Regions from separate parts of the Dehalobacter sp. genome, predicted to be linked through region 1. Evidence: riboswitches for the same ligand, from Rfam matches in the RefSeq annotation. Region 1 holds a riboswitch; each other region holds the start of a gene.

Region 1 (3,284 bases):
ATATTATGTTCGGTACAATCGTCAAAACCTATTATGCCGAGAAGAATGGCATTGATCCGGACAATATCGTGGTGGTCTCCGTCATGCCCTGTATTGCCAAGAAAGCCGAGGCCAAGCGTCCGGAACTAACTAAGGATGAGCATAATAACGTCGATATTGTCGTCACGACCCGGGAACTTGGCCTAATGATCAAGGAAGCCGGTCTGGATTTTATCAATCTGCCTTCGAGTGAATATGACAAACCATTGGGTGAAACCACAGGAGCCTCAGTGATCTTCGGGACCAGCGGCGGGGTTATCGAAGCTGCGCTCAGGACAGCTTATGAGTGGCTGACCGGTGATGAATTACAGAAAGTTGAGTTCGAGCAGCTCCGGGGAGATGGAGGCTTGCGAAAGGCCACAGTTCAAATCGGCGACAAGATGCTACGGATAGGCATTGCCAGCGGGCTCGGAAACGCCCGGACCCTGCTTGAGGAAATCAGAGACGGTAAGAATCAATACGAAGCCATTGAAATTATGGCTTGTCCCGGAGGCTGTGTTGCCGGAGGTGGGCAGCCCTACCATCACGGCAATTTTGAAATTGTCCGCAAGCGTCAGGAAGCCATCTATCAGGAAGATAAAAATAAAAAGATCAGAAAATCTCATGAGAATTCAGAAATCCAAAAACTTTATCAGGAATATCTGGGCCAGCCTTTCAGTGACACTGCCCATAGATTGCTTCATACTCATTTTGAAGAGAGAGAAAGAATCTAATAGTACCGCAGCAAAATATACGCCGAGGCGATCACAATGGATAGAATCATGAACGGAAATCCGATCAGGAAGTATTTTTTGTAGCTGATCGTATAGCCGTTTTTTTCGGCAATCCCTGAGACAATGACGTTGGCCGAGGCACCGACAATTGTGCCGTTTCCGCCCAGGCAGGCGCCCAGAGCCAGAGACCACCAGAGCGGCTGGAGCTGTTCTGGGGTCAGCCCGCCGAGGACCCTGATTTTTTGAATCAACGGAATCATGGTGGCCACGAATGGAATATTATCGACGAAAGCTGAAAAAATAGCGGAAAGCCAGACAATCAGCATCGCCATGACGACCGGTACACCGCCGGTAAGCCCAAGGCTCCATTCAGCAATCTTATCCAGGACGCCGACTTCGACCAATCCTCCAACTAAAACGAATAATCCGGTAAAGAAGAAGATCGTCGGCCATTCAATCGCCAGAAATACCTCTTCCGGTTCCTCATGGCTCAGCACCATGAGCAGCATGCCTCCGGCCAGCGCAATCGTAGCGGTCTCAACATGGATGACGGCGTGCAGCATAAAACCGACAATGGTCAGAGCGAGCACGGCCAGGCTTCTTTTGAGCTGGGCTCAGTCTTTAATATAGTCGTATTCATTTTGCGACAGCAGCAGGGCGATGGATTCCTTATCGGTCTTTAGCTTTTGGCGATAAAGAAAATAAAAGCCCAATAGGGTAACAGCCAAGATCACAATCGTCACAGGTGCCAGGTTCACCATGAAATCCATAAAAGTAAGCTCTGCCGGTCCGGCAATCATGATATTCGGCGGATCACCGATCAGGGTCGCGGTTCCCCCGATGTTGCTGGCTAGAATCTGGGTAATCAAAAAAGGTATTGGGTTTAATTTCAAGGTTTCAGCAATCACAATGGAAACCGGAACGACCAGCAAAACAGTCGTCACGTTATCCAGAAAAGCCGATAAAACGGCAGTCAGTATAGCCAAAGAGATCAGCAGTCTGATTGGATTGCCTTTGACTTTCTTGGCGACCCAAATAGCCAGAAAGCCGAAGACACCGGAACGTCTGGTCAGATCGACAATGATCATCATGCCGATAAGTAAGCCCAGCGTATTCCAGTCGATGTGTTCCACAGCAGTTTCCTGCGGGAATACACCCAAAAGAATCAGGAGACAGGCACCGAGGGCCGCGGCGACAGCCCGCGGGATTTTCTCCGTTACGATTAGTGCATACGTAGCTACAAAAATAACAAGGGTCAGAATCAAGGTCATGAATCGTGCACCTCCATCATTAGTGTGGTCAATTTTTATTGGCCTAACCGGTTAGAATATACCAAAATAGTTGAAATAAAAAAGAGCAGATCCATAAAAGGAACTGCTCTTCCCTGAGAAGTTCAAAATCCTTGTAGTCTGGCAATCCTGTCAGAATATCCTGGAAATGCATTTGGATTCCATTCATTTTGTATTGCATGCATTTCAAATTCCCTGATTTAGACCCATAACTTTAGCGTCCTTCACTTTCGTGAAGTTTGCCCCAACACATTAAAAATCATATTATATTTTATTTGCAAATCTGAAAAATCCTGATCAACTGGATTGTGTCCAGAAAAGAAGTATAGCATCTCCGTTCATATTTTGTAAAGATCAGTTCGATCTTCTCAAATAATATTCAAAATTCTCGAGTGCCCAGGCATCATGGTACAAATTCCCTTCCCGGGATGCAGGGTCCAAAAGTGAAGTGCAATAGGCTGTTCTTTTTCCATCGGCTAGCTCTTGAAATATTTCGAGGTATTTCCATTTGGCCTTTTTGGCAAAGCTTTCGTTACTGTTGGCTTGCTTGGCCAGCATAAAGCAGGTTTTTATGCTTCTGTTCAGCGTGCAGAGGCTTTGGGCCTGACACTTGTCACAGCCGATGAACTGGGTCATATCAATTTCCACGGTCGTGACAAAGCCGACTTTGAAAGGAGTATAATGCACAATCCTTGGTGATAATTCAGCATCGCCATACCCGCATTCCTCATTCCAATAACCGATCCGGTCAATGAGCTCAGGCCGTAACCCCTGAAGACATCCCGGAATAAAATCCATGATTACATCAATGCCGGCATTTCTCAGCTGAAGATAGGATAGATCATTCTTGACCTGAGGAATGACGGGAGGGAGAAATCTCGGATAAGGGTTATCCCGCATGGTTCCTAAGAGACCCACTTCCGGAAAAGCTTCAAATATTTCCATATACCTGGTCAGCCAGTTTTTGGTCTTGATATAGACATCGCTGTCAATCGTGAAGAAATACTGGTTGGGCTTTCTCTTTCTGAGGTTGTAGTTCAGGACATAGATCGGCCCCCGGTTAACCTTCAAGCGTGTTTTGGATTTAATTCTTTTGTCCTGAAGGCTTTTGATATAATTCCAGGTATCATCTTTGGAGTTGCAGTCGATGATATGCATTTCAAAATCTTCGTCTGAATCCAAAATCTTGTTTAGGTTCTGCATGGTAAGCCCGAGACGGTTGAAGGTAACATAGCTGATAAAA
Region 2 (3,284 bases), on a different contig from region 1:
AGGATTATCGCATCATAGTGTATACTCTTTGTGGAGCTTATCAAATAATTTAGAGTAATCGGGGGTAGTCCAATGCATAAAAAAGCATATATTATCGTGTTGATACTGGTCTTGGTACTTATTGTGCCTTATACAGCTTTTGCAGATACTGATGATGACGATGATAAACTCGTTCCTATTAATACACTTGAGTTCAACGAGATAGAAGATCTCATGCTAGCAAGAAACCCAGTAATTAAAGGAAATATGAAAAGCTTCAGTGATTCTTATGACGGCAAGAACAAGGGGATTACAGTGGCTAACGACTATTTGTCCGAATGGAATGCCAAGAACATTGCCTTTGGTACCGGTGATGGTACTAACCCTAAAGATGAGGCAGCGATCGCATATTTACTAAATGCTCAGAAAAATTTACTTTTAATGCAAAAAGCCTCCTATGAAAGTGGGGATAGTATTAATACGATAGTCAATATTCAAAAAGGGAATAATTCGCTGATTTGGGGTGTCGAAAACCTTTATATATCATATAATACTCTCATTACTCAGTTAGAAGATTCAAAGGCAAAACAATCATTGGCCGAACGACAGGTCAAGATTATTAAGATTCAAAAAGACCTCGGTATGGCCACGGAATTAGACGTGGCTAAGGCGGAAAACACGTTGTCCGAGCTTGAAATGAATATTCAAAGGATTAATGTTTCCCAAAAAGCAACGATTCAGCAGTTAAATGTGAGTTTGGCACAGGATAATAATACAGAATTAACAGTCAAAAAGGTACCTGAAGTTACAGCAGCTCAAATGCTTGCTATTGATCCTGATGCCGATTATCTTATAGCCAAGACCAAAAGTTATGATATTCAGATAGACTCTAGCTCAGATGATTCTCAAAGAAAGTTTAAGAATAGTTTTTACCAGGCTTATCAAACTGTGCTGGATAAGCAAAGAATACTTGACATAGAGCAGAGAAAACTTTTAGCTGTAGAGAGCGAATATAAGACTGCACAATTAAGTTATAAGTTAGGGAAGATTTCACTGGTACAATTCGAATCAACGAAGTGCACTTTTATTAGCCAGCAGACAGCTATTGAGACTGCAAAAAACACGCTTGCTGTAGCGTATAGAGCATATGAATGGGCTAAACTTGGGCTTATCGTAAATTCTGCTTTGTGACCAATGGGCGCTGCAGTTCTCTAACAATATTACGAGAAAGACCGATTACTTAGGTGAACGGAAAGACCTTTTTTACCACTGGCAGATTGGGCTTGCTCGACCAAAACATACGGTGATAAGGACCAAAGTCCCTTTTCTACCTCCCATTGGTCTGAAAAGACCCAAAACAATTGAACTTCAAAAGTATCTGTACTATAATGGCTTCAGCCAAAACGATAATGGCAAATCTGTCGAAAGACGGAGACGCAAAGCCACGGGTCTAACACCGAAAGGTTATGACAGCCGGGTTACCGAAAGGGGTAGATAGAATGATCCATAAGAAGATTCTGGTTTCAATTCTTTGTGTCCTGCTAATCATTGCGGTCGCTCCAACTTGTGTATTTGCTGAAACAACCACGGATGGAACCACAGTTATCGAGGATGTTTCAACGAGTGCTCCTGATACGGCCATAGAGCCCGCTACAGATTCAATAACGACTGACCCAACGACAGACACAACAACTGATTCAACGACGACTGATACAACAACAGATACACTAACAACCGATTCCACAACAATGGATTTGACCGGCCGGGCCTCAGCTGAAGATGAAGCCGGCGTAACACCGGACAGCTGGCTCTATTCAATCGAACAGATGATTGAAAGTGTCCAGGTTGCTGTAACTTTCTCTAATGAAGGAAAAGCGGAACTGCTCGTTGAGTTTGCCAATGAAAGGCTGGCCGAGGCGGAAATCATGTCCGAACAAAACCAGTTGGATTTGATGAAAAAGGCTCTGATAGCGTACTCGGATACAATAAAGAAGGCGAACTTCCAGGTGCAGCAGATGATCGAAGATACCCAAGCAGCTGAAGGTAGGAACACGACGGCTACAGATGCTACTGGGGATGATGGGACCGTCACTACTTTCACAGATGAAACAGCTGTAAATGATACTGCCGAAAAGGACACGGTCGCAGCTGACACAGAAGAGAATACGGTGATCAGCAATCTGCTTGCCAGCATTGAGCTTGTTCAAAGCGATGCAGATAAAGTCGTCTTAAAAATCAGCGGCAATCTGACAGAAGATCAGGCTGAGATCATGCAGAATATCATTAAAGCCGAAGTTCAAAACACCATTGCGATCAAAGCTTATGTGGCTGCCAAAAAAGCCTATGGGGATGCAGTGCAGCAATTTGCAGCGGCCAAAGCAGAGTTGGGTGAAGCCCGTGCTTCAGGTGACGAGGCTGCCGTTGCCGCTGCCCTGGAAAAAGTCGAACAGGCTGAACAGTACAAAAACGACATGCAGGAGCTCAGGAAAGATGTTCAGAAGATCAAAGTAGAGACGAACAAAGAAACGAAGGAAGTCTTGAAAGAGCAAACCCAAAACATAAAAGAATATAAGAAGGCCAATAAGGGCCAAGCCGTGAGCGACCAGGAAGATAGCCTGGAAGCAGGGGACGAACAGGATGCAACGGCTGTAGATAATCAGGATGTAACGGTTACTGGCGATCAGACTGCCATAGCCGATGACCAGCCTGCTTCGGATGAAACAACAGTGGATGGCACAAGTGATGAAAGTGGTGGAACAGTCAATGCTCAAAGTATTCAGAACACAGTCACGAATACCTCTTCAAATAACGGACATAACGGTAAAGGGCAAGGAAAAAGATAGGACTTTATATTTTCGATAACTGAGAATCATTCAAATAGCATAAAATGCAATGCCTCCCAAAAAGAAAACAGACAGCCACCAGGCAAATGATATGCTCCCTTCGTAGTCAATGTCATTAAGTTAAGGCCTAAAAAACACAACCATCCAGATTAAGATGGTTGTGTTTTTCTTATACATACAGGTGGGCATATAAAATTTATCAATTGTAAAAAAACACTTGACAAATAAATAAAAATCGAAGGCTTCGCCTTGAAAATGAGGACATTTTTAAGGAGGCCTTCTAAAATGAAAAAGAAAGCATATCCAGAGCAGGTACGAACTGCGCTGCACCAAGCAATACGCTCAATCACAGCAGATTTACCGGCTTGCGTGAAACGACCAGGGCAAGATTTTTCACGCGAACGGAAATTATCACTGCATACTATGCTGCTTATGCTTGTAGGCATGGGAGGCAATAGCCTT
Region 3 (3,284 bases), on a different contig from region 1:
CAGCGTAAGACAGGCGAATCAGCGGTGCAAGTGCAGAAGTCAAGAGAAACAGAAACGCCGCCTGACCATTTGGTGTGGCAACGGAAGGGATATTTGTACCCATGTTGATGGCAACTGCCAGCTTGTTGTACTGCTCCAGCGCAATAGCTCCGGCTTCAAACGCTTGCTGTGTTTCAGTCATATATACCGTAGCCACAAAAACATTGTCACTGATTGCCGAAAGGACACCGTTGGCCGCAAAGAAAGCCACAAGCTGGTTCTGCCCTTCCATGTTCAGCACCCATTGAATAATCGGCGTAAACAAATGCTGGTCATGAATAACCGCAACGACGGCAAAAAATACGACCAGCAGCGCAGTAAACGGCAATGCTTCTTCAAACGCATGACCGATGCGCTTTTCTTCAGTAACCCCGTTGAAAGCAGTAAGCAGGATAATAATCATAAGACCAATAATACCTACTTCCGCCAAGTGCAGTGCCAGGGAGAAGATCAGCATAACGCCGCACAAAGCCATAACAATCAGGCGCACACGTCCGCGCATATTCCTGGCAGCATCTTTGACTTTTACATCATCTTCCATAACATTTCTCACAGATTCCGGAAGCTGGTAGCCGTACCCCCAGAACTTAGTAACTTCAAGGATAATGGTGGTCAGAAGACCAACGATCAATACCGGGATAGACACAGGGGCACATTGTATAAAGAAATCTACGAAGTCCCATTGCATAATGGAGCCAATCAACAGGTTCTGCGGTTCACCAACCAGTGTTATTGCTCCGCCCAGCGCAGTGCCCACAGCACCATGCATCATAAGATTACGCAGAAAACCACGAAACTCGTCCAGGTCCTCATGAAGTTTCTCATCAACACTATGGTCGTGATTAATGTCATACGTTTCGTATACTTTTTCGCTGGAAGCAAACTTGTGGAAGATGCTATAGAAACCATAGGCCACGGCGATAATCACTGCCGTTACGGTCAGCGCGTCCAAAAACGCGGAAAGAACCGCACCCAGTACAGCGAACAGGAATGAAAGCGCGACTTTAGAGTGTACTTTAGTAAGGAGCTTGGAAAACAGGTACACAAGACCTTCTTTCATAAAATAGATCCCGGCAACCATGAACATCAGAAGAAGAATAACCGGCAGGTTCATTTCAACCTCGTGATAGACCATATGAGGGTTAGTAAGTCCGAGCACAACGGCTTCGATCGCCAGAAGCCCACCGGCAGGAAGCGGATAACATTTTAACGCCATTGCCAGGGTAAAAATAAATTCGACAATCAACACCCACCCGGTAACGTACATACCGGCGGTAACCATCAAAATAGGGTTCAACACCAGAAAAGCAAGAATTGTTCTTTTGTACCAGTCCGGAGCATGACCCAGAAAATTTGCTCTGAATGCTTGTCCGATGCCCATTTGTTTCATATGTACTATCCTCCCAAGTGAAAATTAAAGATATAAAAAAGAGAGTACTCCAAAACGGAACTACTCCCCCCCAAGAAGTTCATATTACTTGCAGCCTGGCAATCATAGCAACTTACAAGCAACCTTAGACCCATAGCTTTAGCGTCCTTCACTTTCACGAAGTTTGCATCAACCTGTACAACTATATATTGTTATTTTTGCTTAAGCTTTTATATTATAACAGAAAATTATTCTTTTGAATACCCTGAATATATCCACTTTATGCTGAAGTGTCCAGGTATTTATCTTAAGTATTTTGTTTTTTAATATAATCCTTTAGCAAATCAGGCTATCTCTCAAAAATCTTCTTCCCCTTGACTTACAAAATAGTATTTTACTATTTTAAAGTTTTTACCCAAATATTCATATCTTCAAAACCGCCGCAAATATGGCAGTTGTTGATTAGTCTACCCCGATACATATACCCCAGCTTGCTTAAAGACCTGTTGATTCCAAGATTGTTAGCTCTTGAAAGGCTATATGCTGTAGCAAAGCCATTGCGTTTCAAGTGTGTTTCCAGTTGGAATATCAATTCGCTTAATATGTTTCTGCCTCTATACTTTGGATAAGTGGCGCAATCAGTTATTTCAGCGTTCATGTGTTGTTTGTCAAGATCCGCCGAAGCAATACTGATAATTTTTCCTTCTTCTTCCGCTACCATATACAAAATATGATCCTGCATGACTTTTTGAAGATACTCTCTGCTGAAAATAGGAGTTGGATAGGTTTCAAATGCCGTTTGAAAAAGCTGAATTATCTGGGGAATATCGTCCGGCACGGCCTGCCTTATCGTATAGTTTTTATTCTTAGTCAGCTCGAATTTATTGGTATTCTTAACGCAATAATCGATAATTCTGTTTTCTTTCTCCTCATAGAGTGAATTTTTGCGCTTCGTATCAAGAAAAAGGGACATACAAGTTGCATCCTCTCCCTGAAAAAAACCGTCGATAACCCCCTCTGCTACAAACCCACATTCCTCAAAGAGACTAAGATCTTGTTTATAACAATTCGCAATAATCTTACCCAGATTTTCTTTTTTGGAATAATCAATAATCTCTTTGATTATCAACTCAGACAAAAGAGAATGACTCAATATTTTAAGCCTTTTATTGCGATAATCCACGTACATGTCCACACCCGAAAAGTTTGTATATAAATTTTTACATTCGTCTTGATCTATATTCATGGAAGTCCTCCCTCTTGTTGAGTCTTACGTTTGTACTTGGAATCAAGCACACTTGTTCATCTCTGTATAACTTTTCTAATCCCCGGTATTCTTTATTCTTGAATTTACTGCACGTGCCGCATTTTCGGCACTGGTGCGTTTTATCCCGAGGCTCGCTATACGTGCAAATTACACCTTCATAATTTCTAAGAATGACCTTTTCAGGGGAATATGAAATCAAGTATTGTGGATTGACTGGGATCTTCCCCCCGCCTCCAGGCGCATCCACAACAAACTGTGGAATAGCTAGACCCGAGGTATGTCCACGCAGCATTTCTATGATTTCAATCCCTACAGAAACCGGAGTTCTGAAATGCTCTATTCCTTCTGAAAGGTCGCACTGATAAAGGTAATATGGTCTAATTCTGGAGCTTACCAGTTTCTGAACCAAATCACGCATTATATAGGGGCAATCGTTAATGTCTTTTAAAAGTACAGATTGGTTGCCAAGAGGAATTCCGGCATCTGCCAATTTCTCACATGCCATGCGAGCCTCAACTGTCAATTCCTTGGGGTGGTTAAAGTGAGTATTCAGCCAAATTGGATGATATTTTTTCAGCATTTTGCAGAGCGTATCGGTAATTCTCTGAG

The links. Region 1 has a riboswitch for cyclic di-GMP ahead of OKX56_RS06285 (ArsB/NhaD family transporter). Riboswitches for the same ligand answer to the same signal wherever they lie in the genome.
Region 2: linked by a shared signal. The riboswitch ahead of OKX56_RS11900 (DUF5667 domain-containing protein) and the one ahead of OKX56_RS06285 (ArsB/NhaD family transporter) in region 1 are both predicted to bind cyclic di-GMP.
Region 3: linked by a shared signal. The riboswitch ahead of nhaB (sodium/proton antiporter NhaB) and the one ahead of OKX56_RS06285 (ArsB/NhaD family transporter) in region 1 are both predicted to bind cyclic di-GMP.

What each region holds. Positions count from the first base shown of each region.
Region 1 is NZ_JAPDHR010000016.1:8,938-12,221, reverse strand. Features, by position in the region: gene OKX56_RS06290 (NADH-dependent [FeFe] hydrogenase, group A6) at 1-752, shown strand, start outside; partial or broken gene OKX56_RS06285 (ArsB/NhaD family transporter) at 749-2,023, opposite strand; cyclic di-GMP riboswitch class I at 2,210-2,295, opposite strand; gene OKX56_RS06280 (glycosyltransferase family 2 protein) at 2,396-3,284, opposite strand, start outside.
Region 2 is NZ_JAPDHR010000045.1:444-3,727, forward strand. Features, by position in the region: gene OKX56_RS11895 (TolC family protein) at 73-1,170, shown strand; cyclic di-GMP riboswitch class I at 1,381-1,465, shown strand; gene OKX56_RS11900 (DUF5667 domain-containing protein) at 1,479-2,822, shown strand; gene OKX56_RS11905 (transposase) at 3,108-3,284, shown strand, end outside.
Region 3 is NZ_JAPDHR010000009.1:18,813-22,096, reverse strand. Features, by position in the region: gene nhaB (sodium/proton antiporter NhaB) at 1-1,429, opposite strand, end outside; cyclic di-GMP riboswitch class I at 1,516-1,607, opposite strand; gene ablB (putative beta-lysine N-acetyltransferase) at 1,806-2,654, opposite strand; gene kamA (lysine 2,3-aminomutase) at 2,629-3,284, opposite strand, start outside.